Regions from separate parts of the Bacillus sp. SRI_025 genome, predicted to be linked through region 1. Evidence: a T-box and tRNA genes for the amino acid it is inferred to sense, from the RefSeq annotation. Region 1 holds a T-box; the other holds one or more tRNA genes.
What was found. A T-box is a leader RNA that pairs with one kind of tRNA and senses whether it is charged. The one in region 1 lies ahead of alaS (alanine--tRNA ligase), so its partner is inferred to be a tRNA-Ala.
Positions count from the first base shown of each region.

Region 1 (8,147 bases):
TAAAAGTTTCTTGATTGCATCAATCGGTGAAGCAGCTGGAAAATGAGGATGTATCGCTGTCACAGCACTTCCGGCATACCGCAGCATCGCCTTACATCCACTTGCTTCCGCTAACGATCTTTCCATCACAGCGACAGCAGCTGCTCCGTCTGCTTCCTTACAGCTATTGGCGGTGGTCACAGTTCCTTTCCCCGGCAAAAATACAGGTTTTGCCCGCTTGATCAGCTTTGTCATTGGTCTTATTTTAGCAGCTGCTTGATCTATACTCAGCCCGTCTACCGAAACGATTTCTTCTGCATATGTACCATGTTTAAATGCGGCTAAACTCCTCTCCCAGCTTAAAAGGGCATAGTCATCTTGTTCTTTTCTTGTAACAGAAAATGCCGACGCGGTCAGCTCTGCTGCTTCTCCCATATGTGGATCTCCTATCCACTCCGGTGAAAAGCGGGCTCTTTCTTTCATTGGTGATCTGGAAATGCTCTCAGTCCCGCCAGCGATATACATCGCGCCGTCCCCCGATTGAACCATGATGCAAGCTGTTCGGATCGCTTCAAGACCAGAGGCACATTGCCTGTCAATCGTCATACCGGGAACGTGTAAAGGAAGCCCTGCTTCTAATGAGGACAGACGGGCCATATTTCCACCGCCTCCGACGACATTGCCTAATATGACGTCATCTGGTGTCATGTTCTGAGACAAATGCCGAATAAGGGGAGCGGCTAATTGCTCTGGGCGATAATCTTTCAGCATCCCATTTTTGTCACCGAAGGGTGTTCGTTTTGCTTGTACGATCATCGCTTGCATGACAATTGCTCCTCCGCCCACCTTTTCATGCTCACGCGGGCAATTTTTCCGCCGGATGTTTCAATCATTTGATCAATCATAAGCCATTTTTTTGGTACCTTGTAGGCCGCAAGCTTTTCTTTAACAGCTTGTCGAACCACCTTTATTTGCTGCACTTGCTCCAGTATGGCAACAGGGATTTCACCCCAATATGGGTCAGGAACGCCCACCACAATCGACCGCTTCACCTCTGGCTGTTCATTTAGCACACGCTCAATTTCCTCTGGGAAAATATTCAGACCTCCATAGACGATCATGCCATTCTCACGACCGCTCATATACAGATAACCGTCTTCATCCAGCCATCCCATATCGTAAACTGTCAGCCACTCCTGCGGCGGTTTCTCCTCATGTAAGTAACCTGAAAAAGTCATTGGGCTCTTTACATAAATCCTCCCTGTTTCATTTGGCTGACAGACAGATTGATCGGGCCGCCTTACTTCTACTTGAATGGAGGAGAAAGGCCGTCCAACAGAAGAAGGTTTTTGCAGAAAGTCATTTGAAGACAAGTAAGAGACAAAACTTAACTCTGATGTACCATAAAAATCAAAAAAAGTGATATGTGGATAGTTGGAGACGAGCTGTTCTTTTGACGAGATGCTCCAATCTGCTCCCGATGACATGACAAGAAGCGGATTGTCTCCTTTAAAAGCATCGATTTGCAGTAACGTTTCTGTCATTGTTGGGACAGTATACATCACGGTGATATCACCTGTCTCTAAGGCTTGCTTCGCTTTTCCTGGCACAAATTTTTCTAAAAGTGTCACTGTGCCGCCAAAGTATAATGTACTGATGGCACCATATAAAAAGTGAGAGGATAAGAGTGTACCTAATATAAGAGCATGATCTTGATGAGTGATTCCAAATGAAGCAGCTGTCATTCGAAAGCTCTCGATCCATGATTGCTGACGTCTAATAAAGGCTTTCGGTGAGCCTGTTGAACCTGACGTAAATCCCATATAAAAGACAGGATCCTTCTCGGTATCGCAGTTGTTACAAGGATTGATGTCTGTGAGAAGGCTCATTCTTTCCTTCCATTCAGATAAAGAAAGAATCGGCATGTCCACGCTTCCCTGTTCAAATCTTTTCATCAATCGATCCTCTATAATGGCGAGATCCGCCTCACTTAACAAGAGCTTTTCTACACATTCTTGATGACTCCATCTCGGATCAAGCGGAACGGCTGTCCACCCTGCACAAGCAGCGCCCGCAAATATTTGAAGAAAAGAAGCACCATTTGATAATAAAAAAGCGATTCTTTTTTGCTGATGAGCCGTTCCTTGTAACCACTGTGCCGATCTCTGCACACGTTCATACCAATCTTCATATGTAATGCTTTCTTGCTCATCTATGATGGCAATCTGATCTCGTTTCATTTCTGCATGTACTGCATAGCTTTCCGTTATTCTGTTCAAACTGCACGCCTCCCTTTATGCAGATCCCTTTTTCGATAGGACATGGCCTGTATGATTTTGACCGTAAAGAAAGCGCACATTCCCGCTTTGATGAGATCACCTGGAAGATAAATCAAACTAAGGAAAGCCGCCTGCGACACCTTAATATGCATCATCATGGCTTGAAAAGGAATACCGCTCATATACAAAATCACAATACTGCAAACCGCATAGATCACAAAAAGACGCAGTGCGGTTACTTTTTTCAGCCGGTTCACCCATAAGCTGATCATGAAGGCAGCAACAGGATAAGCAAGAAGAAAACCACCACTTGGACCAAAAAAGACCCCTATCCCGCCTCTCCCACCTGACAAAAGAGGTGCGCCTGCTGCCACAACCAAAAGAAAAAGACATAAACTGATCAGTGCTTGCTTTGGCTTTAACAGCCCCCCAGCAAGCAAAAGACCTGCGGTTTGCAATGTAATCGGTACAGGTGTAAATGTCAGTAAAATCGGCGGGATCAAGCCTAACATCCCGATAACCGCTGTCATTAACGCTATTTGCATCATATCTTGAATTCTCAATATTCATGCCCCTCACTCAATTTATTGTTAAAAATAGAGTAAAAGGTACAGTTCATTATGTCAACATGAAATAAATTTAAGTTAACATAATGATCGTAAAAAAAGACCTGTGAAGAAAGATCAAGAAGATCTGTTCACAGGCCTTTTATTCGTTCTATTCTTCGTCTTCTTGATCTAAGAACGTGTTTAACGTTTCTTCAATCATGTCCCACTCTTCATCCGTTTCAATCGGCTCTAGCTCGCCATCTTCACCGTCTTCGTTCGGTGTGAAGCTTGATGCATGAATTTCAATTTCCTCATTGTCTTGCTCAGAAATTGGGTAGTAAAGAACATAAGATTTGTTAAAATGGTCGCTTTCAAAAGTAAATAGTACTTCGCAAAGCTGTTCATTTCCATTATCATCAACGATTGTAATTTGCTTTTCTCCGTGTTCCATTTGATTCACCTCATTTTAATTTAAGCTGTCTAAATATCCTTGCAGGATCATAACAGCCGCCATTTTATCAATGACTTTTTTACGCTTTTGTCTGCTCACATCTGCAGAGATGAGCATTTTTTCCGCTGCCATTGTTGACAGACGCTCGTCCCAAAGCACAACAGGAACATTGTACGTGTTTTCTAGCACTTTCGCAAATGATTGGCTGGCTTCGCCTCTAGGACCGACCGTGCCGTTCATATTTTTTGGAAAGCCAAGTACAATTTTATCCGCTCCATATTCTGCAACAATCTCAGACAGGCGGCTGAGACCAAAGTCTCCGCCTGCTTCATCAATTTTAATTGTTTCAATCCCTTGCGCTGTCCATCCCATTTCATCACTGATCGCAACACCAAGGGTTTTCGTGCCTAAATCTAAGCCTAAAATTCTCATGTTTTACGCCTCTTTATGTGTCTCTAAGTACGATTTAACCAATTCCTCAATTAATTCGTCTCGTTCTAGTTTACGAATTAGGTTGCGTGCATCCTGATGTCTTGGAATATAAGCAGGGTCGCCTGACAGCAAGTATCCGACAATTTGATTGATCGGGTTGTATCCTTTTTCTTGGAGTGCGTCATGAACTGTAATGAGCACTTCATTCACATTGGTTTCAGCTGAATCATCAGAGAAGTTAAACTTCATTGTCTTATCAAATGAACTCACTGCTTCTTGCACCTCTCTTCCAACATTCTACTAGCAAGCTTTTTTCTAACCGCTCATCTAATACCATTATTCTACACTACATCGCCTGATTATAAAACGGATTTGACAGATTCTTCGACAGATGCCAGTGCTTCTTCAAGTTTTTCTGGTTGTTTTCCGCCTGCTTGTGCCATATCTGGACGTCCGCCTCCGCCTCCGCCGCAGATTTCAGCTGCCTGCTTCACAAGCTTCCCTGCATGCAGACCTTTTTCGATCACGTCTTTTGTCACTCCTGCTGAAATGTTTACTTTTCCGTTTTGAACGGCTCCCAGGACGATGACAGCTGATCCTAATTTAGCTTTCAAGTCATCAACCATTGTTCTTAAATGGTTCATGTCTTTAGCATTTACTTTTTCAGTTAATACTTTCACTCCGGCAATTTCAGTCACTTTCTCTAAAATAGAGCCTGCTTCTGCTTGGCTTAATTTCGCAAGAAGAGATTCGTTTTCTCTTTGAACCTCTTTTAAATCCGCCTGTAATGAAGCGATTCGTTTTGGTACGTCCTTCGTATTTGACTTCAGCTCACTTGCTGCCTGCTCTAAAATCGCCAGCTGGTCATTTAATTCTTCATAGGCACCTTGACCAGTCACAGCTTCAATACGGCGTGTTCCAGCACCAATACCCGACTCAGACGCAATTTTAAACAAACCGATTTCCGCAGTGTTTTGCACGTGACAGCCGCCGCATAGCTCGATGCTGTAATCGCCGACTTGGACTACGCGGACAATATCGCCATACTTTTCGCCAAACAGCGCCATTGCGCCCATTTCTTTTGCTTCAGCAATTGGCTTCAGGTCAATCGCAACCGAAATGCCTTCCCAAATCTTTTCGTTCACGATTTTTTCAATTTGAGACAATTCTTCTTTCGTCACTTGTCCAAAGTGAGAGAAATCAAAACGAAGTCTGTTTTCATTCACCAATGACCCTGCTTGGTTCACGTGGCTGCCTAATACATCTTTTAGCGCCTGATGCAGAAGGTGTGTCGCTGTATGGTTTTTCACAATACCTTTTCGAAGAGCTGATTCCACTTCTGCAGTGACTTCGAGACCTTTTTGAGCCGTACCGCTTACGACGACTCCTTCATGGACATGCTGACCGTTTGGCGCTTTTTTCACATCTTTGATCTCAATGATGGCTTCTGCACTTTTTAGTGTCCCTTTATCCGCTACTTGTCCGCCGCTTTCCGCATAGAATGGAGTTTCATCTAACAAGATTTGCACCGTGTCTCCTTCATGTGCTTCCGAGACAATTTCACCATTTTGAAGCAATTCAATGATACGGGCATCTGCTGTTAGATTTTCATAGCCAACGAAGGTGCTTTCTACTTTGATATCGCCTAGAGCGCCCCCTTGAACCTGCATACTGCCGACATCTTGTCTCGCATTTCTTGCACGTTCACGCTGCTTCTCCATTTCCGCTTGGAAGCCTTCTCGATCAACTGTCATGTTCTCATCTTCTGCATATTCTTCTGTCAGCTCGACAGGGAATCCATACGTATCATACAGCTTAAATACATCTTCACCTGAAATTTGTGAGCTGCCTTTGTCTCTTTCTTTTTTGATCACTTCTGACAAAATGGCTAACCCTTCGTTCAGTGTTTCGTGGAAACGTTCTTCTTCGTTTTTGATGACTTTCGCAATAAATTCTTCTTTTGCTTGTACATCTGGGTAGAAATCCTTCATGATTTCAGCAACAACTGGCACTAAATCATACATAAACGGACGGTGGATATGGATCGTTTTTGCATAACGCACAGCGCGGCGCAGCAAACGTCTTAATACATATCCGCGGCCTTCATTGGAAGGAAGTGCTCCGTCACTTACAGCAAAGGCAACTGTCCGGATGTGGTCAGCAATCACTTTGAATGCTGTATCCTTTTCCTTTGTTTCGCCATAGCTTTCTCCAGAGATCGTTTCGACTGCGCGAATAATTGGCATGAATAGGTCTGTATCGAAGTTCGTCGGCACATTTTGAATGACAGATACCATTCGTTCAAGACCCATCCCTGTATCAATGTTTTTCTTCGGCAGTGGTGTGTATGATCCATCTGGATTATGGTTGAATTCAGAGAACACGAGATTCCATACTTCTAAATAACGCTCGTTTTCCCCGCCTGGATATAATTCTGGATCGTTCATGTCGTGACCGTATGATTCACCTCGGTCATAGAAAATTTCTGTATTCGGTCCGCTTGGGCCCTCGCCTATATCCCAGAAGTTTCCTTCCAGACGGATAATACGTTCTTCAGGCACACCAATTTTATCTCTCCAAAGGATATACGCTTCTTCGTCCTCTGGGTGGACTGTTACAGATAACAAATTCGGATCAAAGCCAATCCACTCGTCACTTGTGAGGAATTCCCACGCCCATTCAATGGCCTCTTCTTTAAAGTAGTCACCAATAGAGAAGTTGCCAAGCATTTCAAAGAACGTGTGATGGCGTGCTGTCTTCCCTACATTTTCAATATCATTTGTACGAATCGATTTTTGCGCGTTGCAAATACGCGGATTTTCAGGTACGACGCGACCATCAAAGTATTTCTTTAATGTTGCCACACCACTGTTGATCCATAAAAGTGTCGGATCGTCATGCGGTACAAGAGACGCACTCGGTTCTACAGCATGTCCTTTTTCTTTAAAGAAGTCTAAAAACATTTGACGTACTTGAGCTGAAGTTAAAGTTTTCATTCAAAAATCCTCCCTTATCATTCATCAATCTCCACACAAACGAAAAAACATCCCGCCCTATGCAAGCACAAAACGACTTACACAGGGACGAGATGTTCTCGCGGTACCACCCTGATTATAGACAAATTCGTCTATCACCTTCACATCCGATAACGCCGGAAGAGAGCGGCAGTGTTTATCTGCACTCGGGACTAGCTTCCGTTAAAGGTCTGATAAGGCTTTTCTCAGCAAATAAAGCCTCTCTCTGCAACAGCTTTTTAACGTACTCGGGTCCGTCATTGAATTTCAATATGTATGAATCGAAATTATTATAGACAACTCGGCTCGTCTTGTCAATGAACGCTTCGTCTCATCAGGATATATTGCACAATGATCACCCTGATAATTGCAGCTGCTGGTACGGCTAAAATCATCCCAATTAAGCCAAACAGCTCTCCTCCTGCAAGCAAGACAAGCATAATGACGACAGGATGCATATGAAGACTTCGCCCTACAATGATTGGGCTGAGGACATTGCTCTCTAAAAATTGCAGCACCGCTACTGTGATCAGTACAATGATGACCGATTTCACCGAGATGGTAAACGCAATAAAGATGGCAGGAACTGCGCCAATAATCGGTCCAAAATAAGGAATCACGTTCGTTGCCCCTATCAGCATCCCAAGAACAAGCGGATACGGGATATGAAAAAGCCAGAGCACAATGGCTGCTGCACCCCCGATTAAAGAACAAACAAGCAGCTGCCCTCGAATATAATCACCAAGCGATTCATCCACTGCTTTGACAAAAGCTTTTCCCCTCTTTCTAAATGATGGCGGCGTTAAATACCATGCCGCCCGCTTCATCGTGTTCATATCCTTCACCATATAAAAAACAAGAAAAGGAATGAGTGCTGCGACTAATGCGTAATCAAATAAAACCTTACAGCTAAGAATCATCCGCTCAGCACTATTGGCTGCATATGTCTCCGATTGAACAATGAAGCGGTCCAAGCGGTCGTGAAGTCCGTCAGGCCAGTGGCTCGTATGACGATGAATATGTGATAAAGCGCCATTATAAGTTTCAGCGAGGACAGGAATTTGTTCTGACAGCTCATTTAACTGTGCGATCATCACAGGCGCTCCTTTATAAACCGCAAACCCAATCCCGCCAAAAAACAGGACATAGATGAGTAAGAGACTGACTGTTCTCGGCAGCCCTCGTGCATGAAGTCTTTCCACAATCGGATAAAGCAGATAAGAAATAAAAATGGCGATGAGAAGCGGAATGAGAACCGCCTTCAGCAATAAAAAAACAGGCATCCATAACTCGTCGAGCTGAAGTAAAATGAGCAAGGATGCAAGGACAAGCAAGATCCCTGCAGCATATATCAGAAATTGGATCGGACGTTTCTTCACCTTTTTCACCTCTTTTCTTATTGTTTAACCATCTTCTGCAATTATCCACGTAAATAAAATTTGTC
Region 1 covers NZ_JBYEGB010000002.1:378,897-387,043, reverse strand. The annotation lists gene AC20OE_RS06835 (acetyl-CoA C-acyltransferase) at 1-804, opposite strand, end outside; gene AC20OE_RS06830 (acyl-CoA synthetase) at 792-2,258, opposite strand; gene AC20OE_RS06825 (biotin transporter BioY) at 2,255-2,821, opposite strand; gene AC20OE_RS06820 (DUF1292 domain-containing protein) at 2,976-3,257, opposite strand; gene ruvX (Holliday junction resolvase RuvX) at 3,273-3,689, opposite strand; gene AC20OE_RS06810 (IreB family regulatory phosphoprotein) at 3,693-3,959, opposite strand; gene alaS (alanine--tRNA ligase) at 4,049-6,685, opposite strand; T-box leader at 6,766-6,973, opposite strand; gene AC20OE_RS06800 (AI-2E family transporter) at 7,018-8,082, opposite strand.

Region 2 (8,147 bases), on a different contig from region 1:
ATTTTGTTCAAACACCCATAGCATCAACTTCTGATATCCTTTTTCAATTAAATACTCGACACCTTTAGCAATTAAAGCAATACCCGCCCCTGATTTCTGTTTCTGTTGTAATAAATAGATGGCATATAGCTCTCCATCATATGTAGAATAACGTTCGTCACGTTGTTTTCCGAAAGAAGCAAAACCAAAAACGCCATCCTCATCTTCCGCGACAAACGTGCCTTTAAGCGGCCTTCTTCTCCAGCTCTCTTCCCGATCTTCAATGGTTAAACCATCTAAATACTCCTGCGAAATAATCCCTTGATAAGTCGTCTGCCAGCTTTTCACATGAATCTCGGCGATTTTTGGAATATCTTGATGTACAGCATGTCTCACCTTCATCCGCTCCACTCCTTTTAGCTTTTTCCACCTTATCTTCATTATGATAAATTTCTATTACATAGAATTCAATGACTAGCGTTTTGTCAGCACATCTTTCAATGGTTAAATCTTCTTCTATAAAAAAGTGACACCTTCTGGTGGAAGGTGTCTTTTGATTTTATTGTTCTATTTGATCATCAGCTTTTTCGATTTTTCTTGGTTGTTTGATTTCATTTGTCAGTTCTTGAATGCTTTGCTTCACATTGCCTTTGCCAGAAAAGTTCTCAATAATTTCTTTCACATCAATTCCAGAGGATGCTTTCAGACTCTCTTGAAGACTAGACATGAGATTTGTGGCATAGCCTGTAACTTTATTGGCACCGCTGCCTTCACCGTTACCGCCTGTATCCACAACAGTAATTTTATCAATGTTAGAAAGTGGTGCAGATACTTGCTTCGCATATTCAGGAAGCATTTTGACAATCATATCAAGAATCGCTGCCTGACCATACTGTTCGAATGCTTCCGCAATTTTCTCTTTCGCTTCGGCTTCTGCAAGTCCTTTTAGTCTAATGACTTCTGCTTCTGTTTCCCCTTTCGCACGATCCGCTTCCGCTTTGGCAAGCCCGTCAATACGAACTTTCTCAGCTTCTGCTTTTGCCATTGCTTCAATGCTGTATTTCTTCGCATCTGCTTCAGCAAGACGTTTTGCTTTTTCTGCCGCAGCCGACTGCTCAACAGCATAACGGTCCGCATCTGCTTTCTTTTTCACTTCAGAATCATATTGACGTTCACGACGCTGAATCTCTTTTTCTTCTAATTCAATTTGTTTCTGACGCTCAATGATTTTGACTTGCATTTCTTGTTCAGTTACGTGCTGACGGTTACGAGCGGTTTCTAAATCGTACGCTTGGTCAGCACTTGCTTTCGCTGTATCCTGTTCACGTCTGAATTCTGCTCTTTTCAATTCATTAATCTTTTCTGCTTCAGCGATTTCAGTAGCACGCTCAAGCTCTGATTTCTTCGCATCTTTATCTGCTTCGGCACGTTTGATCCGTGTTTCTTTATCTGCTTCAGCCGTTGCAATATCTGCATCGCGTTTTACTTGTGCAATTCTTGGTTTACCTAGAGATTCTAAATAGCCATTTTTATCACGAACATCTTTGATCGTAAACGAGACAATGACTAGACCCATTTTCGCTAAATCTTGAGAAGCAACGCGTTGTACTTCTTGTGAAAATTTTTCTCTGTTTTTATAAATCTCTTCAACTGTCATTGACCCTAAGATGGAACGAAGGTGACCTTCTAATACTTCTCTCGCTTCGTTTTCACGATCTTCTTTTGTTTTACCTAAAAATTGCTCTGCAGCAGTAGCAATTTCTTCAATCGATCCACCAATTTTTATGATGGCCGTTCCATCCGCCATGACCGGTACACCTTGTTCGGTATAGACTTCAGGGGTTGAAACATCTAGCTTGCTAGATAGTAAGCTGAGCGGCTCTGCTTGTTGAAAGACTGGAAGGACAAAGGTACCGCCGCCTCTTACAATCTTAATCTTGTTTCCACCTTCGTCCACGTGGACATTTTTACTTCCTAGATAACTTCCTGTCACGATTAATGCTTCATCTGGACCTGCTGTCCGGTATTTAGAAACAAATACACCAATAAGTGCAATAAGAATGACAAGCACAATTCCAATGATCACTAAAATAGTTGTTCCTGGCATAGCATTCCCTCCTAGATTTCTTCATTTGGTATAACAGATAAGACGCCTTTGTTCACTTCGACAACTAGCACACGGGTTCCATATGGAATCTCCTCTTTGTCGAAGCTGACAGCTGGCTTTGAGATTTTCCCGCTGTTACTGATTAACAGCACTTCTCCAAACCCGTCTTTTGGAACAGATACAATGATCTCCCCAGTTCTTCCTTTTAAATCGGCCTCCGTATAAGAGAGAGATTCTTCAGCAGAGGAAAGCGGGACTAATACAAATACATTCAAACAGGTCACAAGGATCACTGCGAGGATGGCAGATAATACTGCGCCAAGTCCACTTCCTACAATTGCTGTTTTTTCAGAGATAAACCCTCCAGCCGAGAAAAAGGTAAGAAATGCGAGGATCAATGTTGGTTGAAGGAATGGAACAGGGATCGCTTCAAACCATCCATCAAATACATCGCCGAAAAAGACGAAAACAAGTGTCAGGATTCCTGATATCATCAATATGTATAAATACAGCGTCTGAAGAGGCAGCCCAAACACATCCATCTTCCTCACCCTTTCTTCATGAAATGAACATCTGTTGTTTCATTTAGATCATACTCACCTCCAATGTATTCCTTGTAACAGGTAATACGAACCACTTTTGTAAAGGTTTCATATTTCATCACAATTCTTCAAGGGGATTTTCGGATAGCTCAAGAATGATTGTCATGTACCCTTATGTTAAAATTTGATCTTGAGGTGATGAAGAAAATGAGTTTATTACATGAAGCAAGACAAGAATTGTGGCACGAGCTGCAAGGTTTGAGCGAAGAACAATTGAACCAAAAATTATCTGATGATACTTGGAGTATTCAAGAGGTAGCAGATCATTTAAAGAAAATGGACCTAGTTGCAGCAAAACATCTAGCTGCTGAGGGGAAAAAAGCACCGATCAAAGAATATGAACCAAAGCCGGTGGAAATGGCAGAGGATCGTTCGAAAAAAGCCACTGCGCCTAGTATTGTTGCGCCTGAGCACAAGCATGTGACACCTACACATTTAAAGGATGAGCTCGATACAGCTCGTGAGCAGCTCAATCAAATTTTATCAACATTTACTGAGGAAGATTTCAAACGCGTCATTGCACACCCTGTGTTTAAAGAGCTATCCCTTAAGCAATATCTTGATTTTATCGGCGCACATGAAAAACGCCATATTCATCAAATCAAAGAAATTAAAGAACAACTATAAAACATAAAAAGGACTCCCTTTAGGGAGCCTTTTTTCATTGTTACACTGTTTTAGGTGTTAACTCAAAGCAGCGCGCATAAATCCATTTGTACGCTTTTTCGTTTAGATCTCTTGGGTTTCCAACTGTTTGCGGATCTTTCATCGCTTCTTTAGATAAACGGTCAATCATATCTTTTGATACACCTTGTTCTTCTAATGAAGGAATTTCTAAATCTTCTACTAAATCATACATCCAGTTCACGGCTGCTTTGGCTGCTTCCTCTGTTGTCATTCTGCTTGTATCAACCCCAAACGCTTGCGCAATTCGTGCGAATTTTTCCGGATACCCTTTCCAGTTATATTCCATCACTGGTCCCATCATCGCTGCAACACACTGACCGTGCGCGACAGGAATAATGCCTCCGAGTGTTTGGCTCATCGCATGTGCAGCGCCAGCTGATTCACTTCCATAAGAAAGCCCGGCAAGCATCGCAGCTTGTGCCATTCCATATCTGGCTTCCAAGTCCTCACCATCAGCAAAGGCACGGCGAATATAATGAGCTGCATATTCAATGGCCATGAGTGCTACCGCATCTGTAATCGGCTGAGCAAATTTCATCGTATAGCATTCAATCGCGTGAGCAAGCGCGTCAATTCCAGTCATTGCTGTCACATGAGGCGGCATGGATACATGAAGCTCTGGGTCAATCACTGTAAGATGAGCTGCAATAAGAGGACCACCTGTATTGAATTTGAATTCTCTTTCTTCATCAGTAATGACTGCCCATTGCGTCACTTCTGAACCTGTACCAGCTGTTGTCGGAATAGTGGTTAAAGGCGGGATTCTGTTTTCAAGCGGTTTTTTCCCCTCTGCCGCTTCGTAATCAAGAACTGAGCCTTCATGAGTCGCCTCTACTCCAATTGCCTTGGCTGTATCCATTGAGCTGCCGCCGCCTACTGCGACTAATCCATTACAGCCTTCTTTTTCATATAAAGCAGATCCTTCGTTCACTAGACGGACTGGCGGATTTGGCTCTACTTTATTAAATAGAACAACATCAATTTGCGCTTCTTTTAATGAAGCAATGACGGGGTCCACCACGCCCGCTTGATAAATGCCGGGGTCTGTTACAAGCAATACCTTTGAAACGCCGTATGCTTTTACTTCTTCCCCGACATGTTTCACTGCACCAATGCCGTGTTTGATGACAGTCGGAATTTCAAATGTATGGAATTTCTGCATGCTTTCAATTTTCATATTTAGTGTCATATAGAATCTCCTCCAAATGCGTAATTTTTATTTAAACCAATGAACTGCTTCAGGTTTTGTATTTCGATATAAATGCTTCAGCTCGGTATATTCCTCAAGTCCCGTGCGTCCTAATTCACGCCCAATGCCTGATTGCTTATAGCCACCCCAAGGTGCTTGAGCAAAATAAGGATGGAAATCATTGATCCAAACCGTGCCTAATCTTAATTGCCGAGCCACTCTTTCGGCTTTGCTGATATCAGAAGACCACACAGCTCCTGCTAATCCATAAATCGTATCATTTGCCAGCTTGATGACTTCTTCCTCTGTATGGAAGGATTCGACTGTCAGGACAGGTCCAAAGACTTCTTCTTGCACAATCCGCATATCTGACGTGCAGCCTGAGAAAATGGTCGGCAAGTAGAAGAACCCATTTTGCAGCTCCTCTGCGTCAGGTCTTTTTCCACCTGTCTCTAACTTAGCGCCTTCTTCTAAACCGATGCTGACGTATTTTTCTACTTTTTCTCGATGCTCAGCTGAGATGAGCGGCCCGCTCTGGGTGTCTTCATCAAAGCCGTTGCCTAGCTTGATTTTTTTCGTACGCTTCACCAGTTCTTCTAAAAATTCATCATGAATGGATTCTTCCACCAGCAAACGTGACCCTGCTGAACACACTTGCCCTGCATGGAAAAACACAGCATTCATTGCCTGGTCAACCGCTACGTCTAAATCAGCATCTTGAAACACAATATTTGGATTCTTTCCGCCAAGCTCAAGGGCTATTTTTTTCACATTACCGCTGGCTCCCTGCATAATTTTCTTCCCTGTATCAATACCGCCTGTAAATGAAATCAGATCTACTTGATCATTCACAGCAAGCTCATCTCCAACCGTTGCCCCAGGTCCAAGCACTAGGTTTGCAACGCCTGCCGGAACGCCCGCTTCTTCCATGAGTTTAAATACTTTAATTGTGGTGAGTGGTGTGATTTCACTTGGCTTTAAAACAATTGTATTTCCCGCCGCAAGAGCCGGCGCGATTTTCCAGCTTGCTTGAAGCAATGGATAGTTCCAAGGAGTGATTTGTCCGCATACACCGACAGGCTCTCTGATTAATTCACTTTTCGAGTTTGGAATTGGCGATGCAATGATTTCCCCGCCATCTTTATCAGCCAGTCCTGCGTAATATTGGAACACGTTCGCAATATCATCCATATCTGCCTTGCTTTCCTCTAAAGTTTTGCCTGTATCAAGTGATTCCAATTTGGCTAGTTCATCAAGATCACGTCTAATCAATTCAGCTATCTTAAACACAATATTTCCTCTTTCAAGTCCAGGAAGATTTGCCCAGCCCCCTTGATCGAAGGCTTTTCTCGCTGCTTTAATGGCTAGCTGCGCGTCATTTCTAGATCCTTCGCTGACTGTCGCGATCACTTCTTGATTGAACGGATTGATGATATCCCGCGTGTCGGTACTTTTAGCGCCAACCCATTGTCCGTCTATAAATAGTGTTTGACTCATAGAAGGAACCTCCTCTGATTCTCTTTGGTAAGTTTGTTAAATAAAAATTTAACGTTTTGAACATAATTAACTTATCATGTTCAAATTTTTCTGTCAAAGGGGAGATATGTTTCATTTATTTTGACTTTTTGTATTCTTTCGTTAACATATAGTCCATAAAGATTTTTTTGAACGGATTGAATTCTCTTAATAGAAAGCAGGGACAAAATGAAAAAGCAGGAACAGCCGCAAGCAGAAGATCGTATTTTAGCTGCTAAAGATCTAGTCATTGATTCCATAGCTGAAACGATGGATCTCTATGGCATTACACGAAGTGCAGGTATTCTATATGGGACGATGTATTTAAACGAGGAAATGACACTCGATGAAATGCGTGAAGAGCTGCAAATGAGTAAGCCGAGTATGAGTACGGGTGTGAAAAAGCTGCAAGACATGAATATTGTCAAAAAGACGTTTCACAGAGGCCGAAGAAAACACAGCTTTGTTGCTGAAAAAGACTTTTTTAAGTTTTTCACAAACTTTTTTCCGCAAAAATGGGAAAGAGAGGTCGAGGTCAATTTAACGGCAATCGAAGAAGCGCAAGTGCAGCTTCAAGAGGTGGCGCATGATGATCAGCTGCAGGAACATGTAAGAGAAGAAGCGCAGCAGCTCATTGAGCAGCTTGAAAGCTCAAAAGCCTATTATGACTGGTTGAGACGATTAGCCCATTCTGTTCATTCTGGTGAAATTTTTGATTATATTCCAATTGAGCAGAAGGAAAAATAGACGTTGTGTTTACGTTTTACAGCTTGAATTTCACAGGAGGATTGATTATAATAAATTATGTCGTCATACCTCGGGGCATTAGCTCAGCTGGGAGAGCGCTACGCTGGCAGCGTAGAGGTCAGCGGTTCGATCCCGCTATGCTCCATACGAAAAACCATTCTTGAGAAATCAAGGATGGTTTTTTTTATGTACATATCTCTTATGCTTGTTCTTTGTTTTTTCGTATTCTTAATCAATTTATGATGCGGTATGTAATCACAGAAAGATAAGTTAAGATGAGAATGATTGTATAGGACACAGGAAAATCGCTCGTCATTCCGTGATAAATGAAATAGATGAGTAGCACTGACAGCATGATGATCTGGAACAGTTCTTTTTTCATTTTTCTCTCCTCTCATGATAGTGATTTGGTTGATTGTATCACACATGATGTCATTTTTTGTTAGCTATCAGCAAGGAAGCATTTCCTCACTTGCTGATAGCACTTTTTATAGATCATCACTTCTTCAGCAATTGTTCGATTTTGTTCTTCGTCTTCGGTCCGTAAATTCCGTCTGCTGTTAAGCCATTCATGAGCTGGAACCGCTTGACCGCATTTGCCGTTTTCGGTCCATAATAGCCATCAATCCCGTTGTTTTTTGCCCCTTTGTCTGGGTAAAAATAGAGGGAAGATAAGGCTTTTTGCACGGCAGTGACTTGAGGGCCTTTTGTTAAGGGCTTGGTTACTTTTAAAATGCCAGATGGCAGATTTGACGATTTCTGTTTGGAAACAGGTGCTTTGTGGCTCAAGCTTTCTACCTGAACTGGTTTTCTTGTGCTTTTGCTGCCGGTATGCGCTGTGGCTATGCCAGCTTTAAACTGATCCCATCGTCCGAGAAGTTTCCTTGGACACTCTTTCCCACTCCAATGTTTATGAGGCACTACATTTGATAAAGGAATCCCCAAATCTCCTATCAGCTTGCGAATGAGCCATTGGGCATTTTCGACTGCTTGTTCAAAGTTACCGTCTGCATTTTCACAAATTTCAATTCCAATTGACTTCATATTGCCGGTGCCTCTGCCATCCCCTGCGTGCCAGCCGTTTTCGTTTAACGGTAAATGCTGATAAATCACCTGATCATCAACAGTGTAATGCCAGCTGACACCGGTACTTGAACGTGCAACAAACGCTGCATGACTGGCCGCATTAGCACCTTTTGCACTATTTGACGTATTATGCACTGTAATATAGAGCGGCTTCATCGTGTTTCCTGGTCTGTTGCGATGTTGTTTTGGGATCAATGCTTGAATGACTTTCACCATGTCGTTTCTCCTTCAAGTA
Region 2 covers NZ_JBYEGB010000010.1:11,865-20,011, reverse strand. The annotation lists gene AC20OE_RS18595 (N-acetyltransferase family protein) at 1-381, opposite strand, end outside; gene floT (flotillin lipid rafts scaffold protein FloT) at 539-2,086, opposite strand; gene AC20OE_RS18585 (NfeD family membrane protein) at 2,098-2,628, opposite strand; gene AC20OE_RS18580 (DinB family protein) at 2,836-3,315, shown strand; gene gbsB (choline dehydrogenase) at 3,356-4,564, opposite strand; gene betB (betaine-aldehyde dehydrogenase) at 4,592-6,061, opposite strand; gene gbsR (transcriptional regulator GbsR) at 6,269-6,826, shown strand; tRNA gene AC20OE_RS18560 (tRNA-Ala) at 6,899-6,971, shown strand; gene AC20OE_RS18555 (hypothetical protein) at 7,059-7,208, opposite strand; gene AC20OE_RS18550 (peptidoglycan recognition protein family protein) at 7,325-8,128, opposite strand.
Region 2: it has a tRNA-Ala gene. The T-box ahead of alaS (alanine--tRNA ligase) is inferred to sense a tRNA for this amino acid. The anticodon was not compared.